2 regions of the Nocardioides marinisabuli genome follow, and region 2 is predicted to be linked to the other one. Evidence: predicted binding sites of a transcription regulator. Region 2 holds the regulator's gene; the other holds the start of a gene.
The links. Region 2 encodes LexA, which represses DNA repair genes until DNA is damaged. Its sites were predicted from a motif close to TCGAACANNTGTTCGA; they were not measured.
Positions count from the first base shown of each region.

Region 1 (7,306 bases), 1.8 Mb from region 2:
CCAGGATGATGCAGGCGGTGGTGTCGAGGGTGGCGCTGGTGAGCTTCTCGGCCTCCTCGAGGCGACGGTGGGCGCGCTGCTCGGCGGTCACGTCGAGCAGCTGGACCGACCAGACCGGCTCGTCCTCGCCGGCCGAGATCGGGCTGACGGCGATGGTGACCCGCGCGTCCGGGCGCCCGACGACACCTCCCTGGCCGCGCCAGCCCGAGCCGGAGGCGGCGAGCCGGGCCGCCAGGCCTCCGGCGCCGTCGACGTCGACCACCTCGCTGAACTCGAGGCCGGTCAGGTCGTCGGCGGAGCGGTCGAGGAGGGCCGAGGCGGTCTGGTTGGCCTCGGCCACCCGCAGCCCGTCGCGGCCCTGGCGCAGCAGCAGCTGGCCGACCAGCGAGTCGGTGAAGCTGGCACGGAAGAGCTGGCGCTCCGACTGCACCGAGTCGAAGAGCCGGTTGCGCTCGTGCAGCAGCACCGCCAGCGGCAGGGTCAGCAGCACCGTGCAGGCCAGGTAGGCCTGGGCGATGCCGGCGGCTGCGACCTGGCCCAGCGCGTCGCGGGCGAACGGGCCGGTGCCCTGCTGGGTCAGCACGGTGACGGTGGTGGCGAAGACGACGAGCTCGACCGCGGTCACCCGGGGGCCGAGCCGCAGGGCCGCCCACACCAGGGGGACGAGGGGGACGAAGGTCAGCGACAGGACGTCGTCGCTGGCGAAGACCGCGGCGGTGGCGAGACCGGTGACGACCACCTGCACCATCAGCTCGACCCCGACGGTCGAGAGGCCCCGGGGCGAAGCCTGCGCGCGCAGCCCGCGACCCGGGAGCAGCACCGCGGGCACGATCAGCAGCACCGCCGCCGCGTGCGAGGTGAAGACGGTCCGGGAGACCGCGGTGGGCACGCCCAGGCCGAGGGGACCGGCCGCCGCGAGCAGCAGCAGCGCGATGGTGCCGGCGCCCAGCACGGTGCCGACCACCAGCCGGAGCAGGTCGCGCAGGTCGGCCAGCCGGGGCACCCCGGGCGTGGGGCCGGCGCGCAGCACCAGCCCGGCCACCAGGGCCTCCGCGGTGTTCGCGAACCCGAAGAAGACCGCCACCTCCCAGGGCCGGCCGCCGGTGAGGTTCGACAGACCGGTCACGACCACCAGCGCGGCCGCGACCAGCGCCAGCTCGCGCCGGCCCGGGCGGGTCAGGGCGACCAGCGCCACCGAGAGGCCGGCCGCCGGCCACCAGACCGCCACCGGGTTGTCGGCGGGGCGCAGCACCACCGAGCCCAGCCCGACGGCGTACACCGCGACCAGGAGGAGGACGGTCCACCGGCCGCTGAGGTGCTCGCGGCTCGTCGTCGGCATGGCGACATCATCACCTGTGCGGGCCGTCCGGTCCCGAGAACCCGCGGGCGCGGCGGTGGACAAGCGCTGAGGAGCCCAGTCTTTGCCCTAGGTTGGGCGCCATGCTGGTCTCCGAGCACATCGGTCAGTTCTTCCTCGACGCCGACGGGACGCGCGACCGCCTCGAGTACACCGAGTACGGCGGCGGCGACTCGTGGGTGGTGCTGCTGCACGGGCAGCTGATGCCGCGGCGCATGCACCAGCCGCTGGCGCGCAGCCTGGCCGCCGAGGGGTTCCACGTCGTCACGCTCGACCTGCTCGGCCACGGCCGCTCCGACCGGCCCGCCGACCCGCAGGCCTACTCCGTGGCCGCCTTCGGCAGCCAGGTGGTGGCGCTGCTCGACCACCTCGGGGCCGCCCAGGCCGTCGTGGGCGGCACCTCCCTGGGCGCCAACGTGTCGCTCGAGGTGGCCGCCACGGCGCCCGAGCGGGTGCGCGGGCTGCTGCTGGAGATGCCGGTGCTCGACAACGCCCTGGAGGCGGGCATCCTGACGTTCTCGCCGCTGCTGATGGCCGCGCGCTTCGCGCCGTTCACCATCAACACGCTGCGCCGGCTGACGCGGCCGGTGCCCCGGGGCGTGGTGCCCTTCTGGGCCGGGATCGGCCTCGACACCCTCGACCAGCGCGCCGACGCGGTGGCGGCCGTGGTCCACGGTCTCTTCTTCGGACGGATCGCGCCCTCGGCCGCCGAGCGGCGCGCCATCACCGCCCCGACCCTGGTGGTCGGCCACCCGCGCGACCCGGTGCACCCGGCCGCCGACGCGGCGCTGCTGGCCGGGGAGATCCCGGGGGCCGAGTTCGTCCAGGCCCGCTCGATCCTCGAGTGGCGGGTCTCGCCGGAGCGCCTCGACCGGGTCGCCGGGGACTTCTGCCAGGCGGCCTGGCGCTCGCCCAAGCGGCGCTCCCGCCGCGCCTGAGGAGGATCCTCCCGGCCGGCGGGCACAATGGGAGAGTGCCTCTCTACCGCGACGAGGCGGTCGTGCTGCGCACCCACAAGCTGGGCGAGGCCGACCGCATCATCACCCTGCTGACCCGTCAGCACGGGCGCGTGCGCGCGGTCGCCCGCGGCGTACGACGCACGACCTCGCGCTTCGGCTCGCGCCTGGAGCCCTTCACCCACGTCGACCTCCAGCTCGCCGACGGCCGCAACCTCGACACCATCACGCAGGCCGAGACCCTCACCCCGTTCGCCAGCGGCCTCGGTGCCGACTACGAGCGCTACACCGCGGGCACCGTGATGCTCGAGACGGCCGAGCGCCTGGTGACCGAGGAGAAGGAGCCGGCGACCCAGCACTTCCTGCTGCTGGTCGGCGGGCTGCGGGCGATGATGGCCGGCGACAAGGGGCCGAGCCAGGTGCTCGACTCCTACCTGCTGCGCTCGCTGTCGGTGGCCGGCTACGCGCCCTCCTTCGACCACTGCGCACGCTGCGGCGTCGAGGGCCCGCACCGCTGGTTCAACCCCTCGATGGGCGGGATGCTCTGCAGCACCTGCCGGCTGCCCGGCTCCGCGGGCCCCGCGGCCGCGACCGTCGAGCTGCTCGGGGCGCTGCTCGCCGGTGACTGGCCGGTGGTCGCGCTGGCCGACCAGCGCACCCGCAAGGAGGCCAGCGGCCTGGTCGCGGCGTACCTCGCCTGGCACGTCGAGCGTGGCCTGCGCTCCCTGGCCTACGTGGAGCGCTGAGCGGGCTCTCCCGCGTGCGGCAGGTCCGCGGTCGAAAAGTCCGCACACGCCCCGGGGCCGCAGTGCCGCGCTGCCCACCGGGGCGGCGCCGTAGGCTCCGGTGCGTGAAGCGAGCCGTACGACCGCCCACCCCGCACCCCTCGGGCGCCACCCCGCCTGCCCTGCCGCGCGAGCTCGTGCCGGGGCACGTCGCCATCGTCATGGACGGCAACGGCCGCTGGGCCAAGCAGCGTGGCCTGGCCCGCACCAAGGGCCACGAGATGGGGGAGAGCTCGCTCTTCGACGTCGTCGAGGGCGCCATCGAGATCGGGGTCAAGGCGGTCTCGGCGTACGCCTTCTCCACCGAGAACTGGTCGCGATCGCCCGACGAGGTGCGCTTCCTGATGGGCTTCAACCGCGACGTCATCCGCCGTCGGCGCGACGAGATGCACGAGCTGGGCGTGCGGGTGCGGTGGGCCGGTCGGACGCCGCGGCTGTGGCGCTCGGTGGTCAAGGAGCTGCGCGCGGCCGAGGAGATGACCCGCGACAACGACGTGCTGACCCTCACCATGTGCGTCAACTACGGCGGCCGCGCCGAGCTCGCCGACGCGGCGCGAGCCATCGGGCGCGAGGTCGCCGCCGGCCGCCTCGACCCCGAGAAGATCACCGAGAAGACGGTCGCGCGCCACCTCTACCTGCCCGACCTCGGCGACGCCGACATGATCTGGCGCACCTCGGGCGAGCAGCGTCTCTCCAACTTCATGCTCTGGCAGGCGGCGTACGCCGAGATGGTCTTCACCGACGTCCTGTGGCCCGACGTCGACCGCCGCACCCTGTGGTCGGCCATCGAGACCTACGCCTCCCGCGACCGGCGCTATGGCGGCGCGCTGCCCAACGCCTAGGTCGGCGCTGTCGTGGGGAGCCCGGACCAGGCGAGGGAGGCGGGGCTCCGCGTCTACGTCGACATGGTCGGTGACCTCTTCCACGCCGGCCACGTGTCGCTGCTGCGCGAGGCGCGCCAGCACGGTGACTGGCTGGTGGTCGGGGTGCTGTCGGACGACACCGCTGCCTCGTACAAGCGACGTCCCGTCATGACGCTGGACGAGCGCGTGACCGTCATCGCAGCGTGCCGCTACGTCGACGAGGTCGTCGCGGACGCGCCGCTGACGGTGACCCAGGACTTCCTGGACCACCACCGGATCTCCATCGTGGTCCACGGCGACGACCTGGCCCCGGGGGTGGCCGAGTCGGTCTACGGGCCCGCGGTGTCCGCCGGGAGGTTCGTCCAGGTCCGGCGCGTCCTGGACCTCTCCACCTCGCAGGTCATCCAGCGGGTGCGCGACCGGGACCACTGAGATAGTCCGGACACCGGAGACCCTGTCGCTGGCAGGCGGACGTGCCGGTGCCCCCGTCGCGGTGGTGCTGCGGCGGGGGTGTGGCGAGTCGGCTGGTTCACACGGGCCGGGTGGGTGGTCTGGGTGCTTGGCCGAGGTCGGTGGTGCCGGTGGGTTCGACGAGGTACTGGTAGCGGTGCGGGCTGGTCCAGAGGAACCCGGTGGGGGTGGGTCGGTAGGTCCAGGGGGTGTGGGTCTTGGCGCGGTGGTGGCGTCTGCACAGGGTCGCGAGGTTGGCCGATGTGGTTTGGCCGGGTGGACCGCCGGGGTCGTAGGTGCTGATGTGGTCGAGGTCGGCGTGGGTCTCGTCGGGGGTGCGGCGTCGGGCGCGGCGGGTGCAGTGGGGGAAGACGCAGCGTGGGTGGCGTTGCCGGGTCTGCTCGGCGAGCCGTTCGCTGGGGGTGTAGCCGTCGCTGGTGAGTTCTTCGGTCAGGTCGATCGGGCGGCGGGGGTGGGGGCGGAGGTCGGGGTTGCTGGCGAAGCCGCGGATGTCGTCGGCGGTGACCTGGGCGGGGGTCTGGCGGTCGGCGTGGCGGTTGATCTGGCGGAAGGGGTGTTCGTAGGCCTCGGGGTCTGAGCCGCTGCCGGTGATGGTGCGGTAGGTGACGTGGGTGTCGGGGACGCGGAGCCATGCGCAGACCTGGTCGGTGGTGACGAAGCTGCGGGTCTCCTCGATGCGGGCGAGGTGCAGCCCGGCGGAGAGGTTGTTGGACTGGAGGGTGGTGGGGTCGATGCCGGCCAGGGCGGTGTCGGTGAGGTGGACGTTGAGGACGACCTGGCGTGCCGGCACCCGCGGCGCAGGCTCGCCGGCCTCGTCGCCGGTGTCGCTGGTTCCGGTGAGGTCGAGGGTGGTCTGGGTGCGGGCGAGGATGCCCAGGGCTTGGGAGCGCCGTACGTCGAGGGGTTGGTCGGAGCCGGCGAGGGCGAGGTTGCGGGCTTCGCGGGTGACGGCGTTGTCGAGGTCGAGTGCGTCGGCGAGGTCGAGGCAGCCGGTGATGTCGACGGTGCCCTCGATGCAGGCGCCTCCGGTGGTGGCGGTGTCGAGGTGGATGTCGAGCTTGCGGTCCTCGGCGGCGATGGCTCGTTTGTCTTCTGCGGTTTCGGGGTCGAAGCGGCACAGCGCTTCTTCGACGAGGCGTCCCAGGACGGCGTAGGAGCAGGTGTGGGCGATGCCGGCGAGGTGGTGGTCGACCCAGGCGGCGGCCTCGTGGGGGAGGCCGAGGGTGGCCTCGGCGATGCGGCGGGCCCGCCAGACCGGCACCCGACCGGCGACCACCGCGGTGTGGAGGCGGGGGAGTCGGTAGCGGGTCTCGATGACGTGGGCGACGTAGCGCACGGCTGCGTCGGCGGAGAGGCCGAGGGCGGTGCCGTACTCGATGATCGCGAACTCGGAGGCCCTCGGCGCGCCGGGCCCGGCGATGGCGACGGGCATGTCGGTGCCGGGCAGGACTGCGGCGTGGGTGGGGTCGAAGGTGGTGTGCATGGCTGCGTACGTGCAGGTCGCCTCGTACATGTCGATCTCGGCCTGGTCGCGTCGTGCTCTGCAGGAGCGGGCGTGGGCGAGGACCGCGTCAGCGGTGTCGCAGCGCTCGAGCTCCTGGGTGGTCATGCTCCTATTCTAATCGAACGTGTGTTCGAGTCAAGGGTCTGTCGGAGTCTGTGGAATGTCATGACGGGTCGTCGCGGAGGCCCTGGGTGCACTCCCGCGACCTGCGGTGGGGAGATGCCGGTGCGGTGGTGGCGGGGTCTCGACGACGCGCGTCGCTGGCGCTCCTTGCTGCTCGACCAACGACGGCGGCGTGCGTCGGGGGAAGTGGCGCCGGCTCGGTGGTGGCGGGGTCTCGGCCGACCACGGTGGTCGGGCGTCAGTGCGGGCGGGGCATGGCCCTGACCGCGGCGACGGCGGCCGCGACCACGTCGTCGAGGGGAGGGGTGACGTCGACGACCTGGCCGGCCTCGTCGTCGGCGAGCGGTTCGAGGGTGGCGACCTGGGAGGCCAGCAGGGAGACGGGCATGAAGTGGCGGGTGCGCCTGCTCATCCGGTCCTCGAGCACGTCGACGGGGGCGTGCAGGTGCAGGAAGCGGACGTCGGCGACGTGCTCGCGCAGCCGGTCGCGGTAGGCGCGCTTGAGTGCCGAGCAGGTCACGACGCTGCTGCGCCCGGCGTCCTCGGCGGTGGCCATCGCCTCGCCGACCCGGGTCAGCCAGGGCCAGCGGTCGTCGTCGGTCAGCGGGTCGCCCGCCTCCATCTTGGAGACGTTGGCGCGCGGGTGGAGGTCGTCGCCCTCGACGAGGTCCCACCCCAGCTCGGAGGCGACGCGCTCGGCGACGCTCGACTTGCCGGTGGCCGAGACACCCATCACCACGATCTGCACGGGCACGACCCTAGGCGAGGCGGGTGGGCTCAGCCGCGGCAGGCCGGGCAGGTGCCGAAGATCTCCAGCGTGTGGCTGACCTCGTCGTAGCCGTGCTCGGCGGCGATGGAGCGGGTCCAGCTCTCGACCGCGGGCCCCTCGACCTCGACGGTGCGCCCGCAGGAGCGGCAGACGAGGTGGTGGTGGTGGGTCGTGGAGCAGGCGCGGTAGATGGCCTCCCCGCCCTCGGTGAGCAGCCGGTCGATCTCGCCGCCGTCGGCGAGGCGCTGCAGGGTGCGGTAGACGGTGGCCAGGCCGACGGTCTCGCCCCGCCTGCCCAGCAGGTCGTGGATCTCCTGGGCGGAGCGGAAGTCGTCGAAGCTGGCCATCGCCTCGGCCACGGCCAGGCGCTGGCGCGTGGGCCGCAGGCCGGAGGTCGCGGGGCCGCCGGAGCCGGAGCCGGCGCCGGTGCGGTCAGTGCTCGTCATAGTGCTTCCCGTGGGGTGCGTGCCGGTGGCCG
Region 1 covers NZ_CP059163.1:4,160,262-4,167,567, reverse strand. Annotated here, with positions in the region: gene H0S66_RS19975 (ATP-binding protein) at 1-1,339, opposite strand, end outside; gene H0S66_RS19970 (alpha/beta fold hydrolase) at 1,441-2,295, shown strand; gene recO (DNA repair protein RecO) at 2,331-3,059, shown strand; gene H0S66_RS19960 (isoprenyl transferase) at 3,164-3,940, shown strand; gene H0S66_RS19955 (adenylyltransferase/cytidyltransferase family protein) at 3,953-4,393, shown strand; gene H0S66_RS19950 (HNH endonuclease signature motif containing protein) at 4,491-6,041, opposite strand; gene H0S66_RS19945 (gluconokinase) at 6,298-6,813, opposite strand; gene H0S66_RS19940 (Fur family transcriptional regulator) at 6,837-7,274, opposite strand; gene H0S66_RS19935 (metal ABC transporter permease) at 7,261-7,306, opposite strand, start outside.
Region 1: a site for LexA is predicted at 6,055-6,070, ahead of H0S66_RS19950 (HNH endonuclease signature motif containing protein). Genes of this name have one in related genera too.

Region 2 (7,306 bases):
GCCTCGGCGCCGCGCGCTGCCCCTTCGGCCAGGAGTGCTTCGCCGAGCTGGCCAAGGAGAAGGCGCACCGCTCTCACGTCATCGTCACCAACCACTCGCTGCTCGCGATCGACGCGATCGAGGGGGTGCCGATGATCCCCGAGTACGACGCCGTGGTGATCGACGAGGCCCACGAGCTGACCGCGCGGGTCACCCAGGCCGCCACCGACGAGCTGTCGGCGCTCGACGTCGAGCGCGCCGCGAAGCGCTCGGGGCGCCACGTCGACGGCTCCGAGGCCGACGACCTGGCCGACGCCGCCGACGCGCTGCGCGACGCGATGGCCGAGTGCGACGCCGGCCGCTTCGAGCGGCTCCCGGTGCACCTGGGCGACGCGCTGCAGCTGGTGCGCGACGCGGCCCGCGCGTGCGTGTCGGCGTACCCCAAGGACAACCCGAAGGACGGCGAGGGCGACCCGGGCAAGCAGCAGGCCAAGGGCATGGTCCAGGACGTCTTCGTGGTCGCCGAGCGGATGGCCGCCGACCTGGAGTCCGACGTGCTGTGGCTGGGCGAGGCCCGCGAGCGGATGCCGGCGCGGCTCTACGTCGCGCCGCTGGCGGTGTGGGGCCCGATGCGCGACAAGCTGTTGAGCGAGAAGACGGTGGTGCTGACCTCGGCCACGCTGATGCTCGGTGGCGACTTCGCCTCGGTGGCCACCAGCGTCGGGCTCAAGCCGACCGAGCGGGTCGGGGTGGGCCGCGAGATCGCGCCCGGCGACGGGGTGCTGCCCTGGCGCGGCCTCGACGTCGGCAGCCCCTTCGACTACGGCCAGCAGTCGATCCTCTACGTCGCCCGCCACCTGCCGCAGCCGGGCCGCGACGGGCTCGGCAAGGCCCAGCTCGACGAGATCGTCGAGCTGGTCGACGCCGCCGACGGCCGCGCGCTGGGGCTGTTCTCCTCGCGGCGGGCCGCCGAGGCCGCCGCCGAGGCGGTGCGCGAGCGGCTGCCGCACCTGACGATCCTCGCCCAGGGCGACGCCCAGCTGCCCGAGCTGGCCAAGCAGTTCGTCGAGGACCCGCACACGGTGCTCTTCGGCACCCTGAGCCTGTGGCAGGGCCTCGACGTGCCCGGCGACACCTGCCAGCTGGTGCTCATCGACCGCATCCCCTTCCCGCGGCCCGACGACCCGCTGATGAGCGCGCGGCAGAAGGCCGCCGACAAGGCCGGCGGCAACGGCTTCATGCAGGTCGCGGCCACCCACGCCGCGCTGCTGATGGCCCAGGGCGCCGGCCGGCTGATCCGCACCACCTCCGACCGCGGCGTCGTGGCCGTCCTCGACCCCCGCCTGGCCACCGCCCGCTACGGCTCGTTCCTCAAGGCCAGCCTGCCGCCGATGTGGACCACCACCGACCCCGCTGTGGTCCGCAAGGCGCTGGCCCGCCTGGCCGCCTCCGCCAAGGACGCCTGAGCGCCATCGCGCCTACAGCCGCGGCTTCCCGTCGTACCCGCCTCTGGGCGGCTTGAGCCCGAAGAACGCCCCGACGGTGGGGGCGACGTCGGTGGTGCGGGCGTGGCGCGGTGAGACCCTGCCCGGGGTGACCGCGCGGTGCCCGCCGCCGATGAAGAACGGGATCGCGCGGGTGGCGGGGTGGCCGTGGTTGCCGGGGATCGGGTTGGAGTAGACGTCGGGGTCGCTGAAGCGCCAGCCGGCCTGGCAGAAGACCACGACGTCGCCGGACTCGGGGCCCAGGCGCAGCCAGTCGGCGCGGCGGTCCCAGGCCTTCAGCACCCCGGGCACGTCGGAGGCGATGCGGCGGATGCGGCGCACGGCCTTGTCGCGCTCGGAGCGCGGGCCGGTGAAGTAGACCAGGTCGGCACCGCCGTTGTCGGCGATCACGAACCGGTCGGCCAGGAACGGGTCCTCCGAGAGCGGTCCCTGCAGCGAGACGATCCGGTCGGGGTAGGACCAGTCCATCGAGTGGTCGGCCAGCACGATGACGATCGAGTGCTCCCAGCGCCCCGAGCTCTTCAGCTCGGCCACGAAGTCGCCGACGAGCCGGTCGGTGTTGACCAGCGCCAGCTTGCGCGCGGCCTCGAGCGTGGTGGGGCCGGTGAGGTCGGTGTGCCCGAGCCGGTCGACGTCGCCGAGGTTGACGAAGACCAGGTGGGGGTCGAACTCACCAATCATGTCGAGGGTGGCGCGCATCGTGAAGTCGTCGGGGGCGTGCCCCGAGATCGGGACGATCGGGAACGGCTCCCAGCGGTGCGTGGCCCGCTCGCCGAAGATCCCGTAGAGGTACTCCTTGCTCAGCACCGTGCCGGTGGTCAGCCCGCGCCTGTTGAGCCGCTCGATGACGGTGGGGAAGCGCAGGTCGGAGGGCTGGTCGAGGGTGCGGATCTCGCCCAGCGCCCGGTCGTAGACCGCGTTGGCCGGCACGCCGCTGCGGTCGGGGCGCACCCCGGTCATCATCATCGTGTGGTTGGGGATGGTCTCCATCACCGGCATCGAGGTGGCCCGCGGGTGGTGCACCCCGCCCTCGCGCAGCGCCAGCAGGTTCGGCGTCAGCCCGCTGTCGAGCTCCTCGGGCCGGCAGCCGTCGACGACCAGCACGTAGGCGCGCTTGCGGGTCGAGGCCCGCGCCGCGAGCGCCGGCTCGAGCCCGGCCACGGTCGAGAACGCCAGCCCCGAGGCCGCCGCGGTCAGGACCGTGCGCCGACCGGCGCGGATCTCACCGAGGCCGCGGGCGAAGGGGGCGGGGCCGGCCGCGTCGCAGTGGCCGCTCGTCGGGTCGCACATCAGCGGTCTCCTACGGGGGTGCTCACACGCTGCACCGTGCCGGTGCCGGCCAGGGTGCGGAACGACGCGTCGTGGGTGGCGGTGGTCTGCTGGTCGTCGCGGGCCCCGATGACGTACCAGTCCATCTGGGTGCGCTCGGCGGTGATGTCGAGCACCGAGAAGCCGTGGTCGTCGAAGTTCAGGTACTTGATGTGGCGGTTGTTGGCCTTGATCGCGGTCTCCACCAGCGGCGTCAGCGCCGGCTGGCCGGTGATGTCCTTGAGGTTGTTGGAGGTCACCGAGGAGCACACGAACTCCACGCCCACCGAGTCGCCGAGCAGCGGGTAGAGCGAGGTGTCCATCGGCAGGTCGCAGGCCCACCCCGAGTGGATGTCGCCGGTCACGAAGACCACGTCCTTGACCTGGTGGTCGTCGATGTGGCGGAAGACCTCGCGGCGGTCGGCGGTGTAGCCGTCCCACTGGTCGACGTTGTACGGCGAGCCGTCCTGGGGCAGCAGCCCGGTGACGTCGTTGACCGGGTCGACGAGCTCGTTGGGCAGGTCGGCGAAGGTGACCGGGGCGATCATCACCGGGTTGCCGACCACCTTCCACTGCGGGGCGTGGTTGCCGCGGGTCAGGGAGTCCTTGAGCCACTCCATCTGCCGGTTGCCGGTGATCGAGCGCGCCGGGTCGTTGACCTCCGCGTCCACCAGCGGGGTCGCGACCTGCTGGGAGCGGTAGGTGCGCAGGTCGAGCATGCTGACCTCGGCCAGGTCGCCGAAGCGCAGGCGGCGGTAGAGCCGGGCGCCGTCGCCCAGCGAGGCGGTGCCGTCCATGCGCACCGGCATCCACTCGTCGTACGCGCGGTGGGCGCGGGCGCGCCGCTTGAGGTAGTCGCCCTCGGAGTCGTCGTGGTTCTCGGCGTTCTTCCTCCACTGGTCGTTGGTGACCTCGTGGTCGTCCCAGGTCACGATCCAGGCGTACCGGGCGTGCAGGGCCTGCAGGTCGGGGTCGGTCTTGTACTGCGCGTGCCGGCGGCGGTAGTCGGAGAGCGAGACCATCTCGCGCGCGGGGTCGTGCGGGCGGATGTCGACGTTGTCCTGGCCCATGCCGTACTGGCCGGGCGCGTACTCGTAGAGGTAGTCGCCCAGGTGCAGCACCGCGTGCAGGTCGTCGCGCTCGGCGAGCAGCCGGTAGGCGCTGAACCAGCCGGCCTGCAGGTTGGCGCAGGACACCACGCCGAAGCGCAGGTTGTCGGGCGTGGCGCGCTTGGCGGGGGCGGTGCGGGTGGTGCCGACCGGGCTGCGCTGGCCGCGCGCGGTGAAGCGGTAGTGGTAGACGGTCTCGGGCTGCAGGCCCGTCACGTCGAGCTTGACGGTGTGGTCGCGCGCGGCGCTGGTGACGAAGCGGCCCCGGCGCACGACGTTGCGGAAGCGGCGGTCGGTGGCGACCTCCCAGCGCACGCCCACCCGCGGGCCCTTGCCCGAGCCGGGGGTGGCGGCCCTGGTGGGGGTGACCCGGGTCCAGATCAGCACCGCGCGCGGCAGCGGGTCGCCGGAGGCCACACCGTGGGCGAAGACGTCGTGACGGGCCTTCGCGGCGACCGCGTGCGGGCCGGCGAGCACGCCGGCGCCGGTGACGGCGGCGCCGCCGGCCCCGACGGCACTGGCGGCCAGGACCGTACGGCGTCCGAGGGCGGCGAGGCGGGCCCGCTCGGCGTCGGCGGGGCTCGCGGCGTCAGCGGCGGTGGTGGGGGTCAGTGGTGGGGTCACGCCTCATCCAACGACACACCGCCGTCCACGTGACGTGGACGGCGGTGTGAGCACCGTCTGTTCACCGTCGGTTCGGTCTCCCGACGGGCGGGTGCGGGGCCTCAGAGGCTGCGCAGCACCGCGGTGACGACCCCGAGGATCGAGGCGTGGGTGCCGTCGATCGGCTCGTAGGCGTCGTTGTGGGGCAGCAGCCAGACCTTGCCGTCCTTGCGCTGGAAGGTCTTGACGGTGGCCTCCTCACCGATCAGGGCGGCGACGATCTGGCCGTTGCTGGCGGTCTGCTCCTGGCGGATCACCACGTAGTCGCCGTCGCAGATCGCGGCGTCGATCATCGAGTCGCCGGAGACCTCGAGCAGGAAGAGCTGGCCGTCGCCGACCAGCTGCTGGGGCAGCGGGAAGACGGCCTCGACCCGCTCCTCGGCCAGGATCGGGCCACCGGCGGCGATCCGGCCCACGACCGGCACGTAGGAGGCCTGCGGCATGGTGTTGCCGATGTCGGTCTCGTCGACCGAGCTGTCGTCGGCCGAGGAGATCGCCTTGCGGCGCGCCATCAGCTCGGGCAGGAAGACCTCGAGCGCGCGCGGGCGGTGCGGGTCGCGCTTGAGGAAGCCCTTCTCCTCGAGCACCTTGAGCTGGTGGGAGACGCTGGAGGTGCTGGTCAGGCCGACGGCCTGGCCGATCTCGCGCATGCTCGGCGGGTAGCCGCGGGTCTCGATGGCCTCCTTGATGCACGCGAGGACCTTGATCTGGCGCGGCGTCAGGCCGGTCGCGTCGGGAGGGCCGTCGGGCAGCTCCGCGACCCCGCGCTTGCGGGGGCCGCTGTTCTTGGTGGCCATCGTGTGCCTTTCGTGCGCGAGGCCCGAGCCGGGGAGTCCGCTCGGATGGGTCGTGGACCCACGCTATCGCCGCGCGGGCCCGACTTCAAACATCTGTTCGAAGGGCGTGTCGCGCTCGTGGAGGCGGCGACGGGCTGCTCCGGCGTGACGTCGGGGATCTCGAACAATTGTTCGCCGCACCCCTTGCGCGGCTCGAACACCTGATCTAGTCTCGCTCATGTGTTCGATCGAACACCTGGTCGAAGCAGGATCGCGACCGGGACTGTCGGTGGCTGTCCGTAGACATCTCCCTGACCGAGCACGACGACGACCACCCCCTTCCCCAGGAGGTCCCGATGAGCACCATGACCCTCACCGCCGCCCCGGCCCCGATCCGCCTCGGCGCCGTCCGCGCCACCCGCCGTACGACGCCCGGCTCGCTGCGGCTGACCCGCCGCGGCCGGCTCGCTGTGCTGGCCGCGGGCCTGCTGCTCGTCGCCCTGGTGGGCGTCGTGCTGGCCGGCGTCTCCGTTGCCACCAGCGAGAGCGGCACCGCCCCGGCGACTGAGACGATCACCGTCGGCGTCGGCGACACGCTGTGGGCCATCGCCGCCGAGCGCGCCGAGTCCGGCGACGTGCGCGAGGTCATCGGGCGCATCCAGCAGCTGAACTCCCTCGACGGTGGCCTGGTGGTCACCGGCCAGCGCCTGGTCGTCCCGGCCGGCTGAGGAACGGCCCGCGACCGCGGTGCGGTCCGGGCGCGGCGGCCCCTGTGGCCGCCCACAGATTTCGTCGGTCGCCTCGACCCCGGCCGGCGAAACCAGGGGAAAGACGAGGGGCGGGCCCGCAGTGGGCCCGCCCCTCGCGCTGTGTCGGGCCCTGTCTTCCGCGTCCGGTGGGGGAGGGTGTCGTGGTGAGCGACGGCGTCTTCGAGAGCAGGCTGGCGCAGTGGCAGGCGTGGTGCGAGGCGCCCTGGGGCCGGTTGCGGTTCGCGGTGGTGCGCGAGACGCTGCGCCGCCAGATCGAGGCGCTCCAGGCCGACCTCGGGCAGCCGCGGGCGCTGCGGGTCCTCGACGTCGGCGGGGGCGACGGCCGCGACGCCTTGGGCCTGGCCGTCGCCGGCCACGACGTCACGGTCCTCGACCGGCGCCCTCCTGGCTCGCCGAGGCCCGCCGCCGCGCCGAGTCGGCGGGGGCGGGGAGCGGCTGGTGACCCTCGAGGGCTCGATCGACGACCTGAGCGGGGCCGGAGACGGGGCCGGCGGCGGGTTCGACCTGGTGCTGTGCCACAACGTGCTGCACTACCGCCCGGCCGAGACCGGCGCGGCCGACGTGCGACGTCCTGGCGCGGGCGGCGCGGCCGGGCGGTCGGGTCTCGGTGATGGCGCCGAACCCCGCGGCGCGGGTGATCGGGCGGCTGGTGCGTGAGGGGCCGGAGGCTGCCCTCGACGAGCTCGGCCGCGACGACATGGAGTCGGCCACCTTCGCCACGACCGCGCGGGCGGTGGCCCGCGACGAGGTCGAGGCGCAGCTGGTGGCGGCCGGGCTCGAGGTGGTGGGCCGCTTCGCCGCCCGGGTCGCCAACGACTACGTCGCCGACGACGGCCGCAAGGCCGACCCCGACTTCTACGCGGCGCTGGAGCGCCTCGAGCTCGCGCTGTGCGACCGGGAGCCGTTCATCTCTCTCGGGGCGCTGTGGCAGCTCGTCGCCGTCCGCCCGGTGGGGGAGCCGGGGTCGCGGGGTCGCGGGTGAGGCCGAGCGCCCGGCCCAGGCGCGCGATGAGCATCAGGCCCACGAAGAGGCAGGCCACGGCCCCGACGGAGGCGAGCGCCAGGAAGAACCAGGCGGCCGACTCCCCGCCGCGGGCCTGGGTGCCGAAGTCGATGGCGGCGTAGACCAGGTAGCCCCAAGCGACCACCGCGGCGGTGACGGCCAGGGCCAGGCCGAGCAGCCGCGGCTGGAACGA
Region 2 covers NZ_CP059163.1:2,330,172-2,337,477, forward strand. Annotated here, with positions in the region: gene H0S66_RS11160 (ATP-dependent DNA helicase) at 1-1,445, shown strand, start outside; gene H0S66_RS11165 (alkaline phosphatase family protein) at 1,458-2,774, opposite strand; gene H0S66_RS11170 (alkaline phosphatase D family protein) at 2,774-4,525, opposite strand; gene lexA (transcriptional repressor LexA) at 4,627-5,361, opposite strand; gene H0S66_RS11180 (LysM peptidoglycan-binding domain-containing protein) at 5,697-6,068, shown strand; gene H0S66_RS11185 (hypothetical protein) at 6,549-6,767, shown strand; gene H0S66_RS11190 (class I SAM-dependent methyltransferase) at 6,721-7,092, shown strand; gene H0S66_RS11195 (hypothetical protein) at 7,016-7,306, opposite strand, start outside.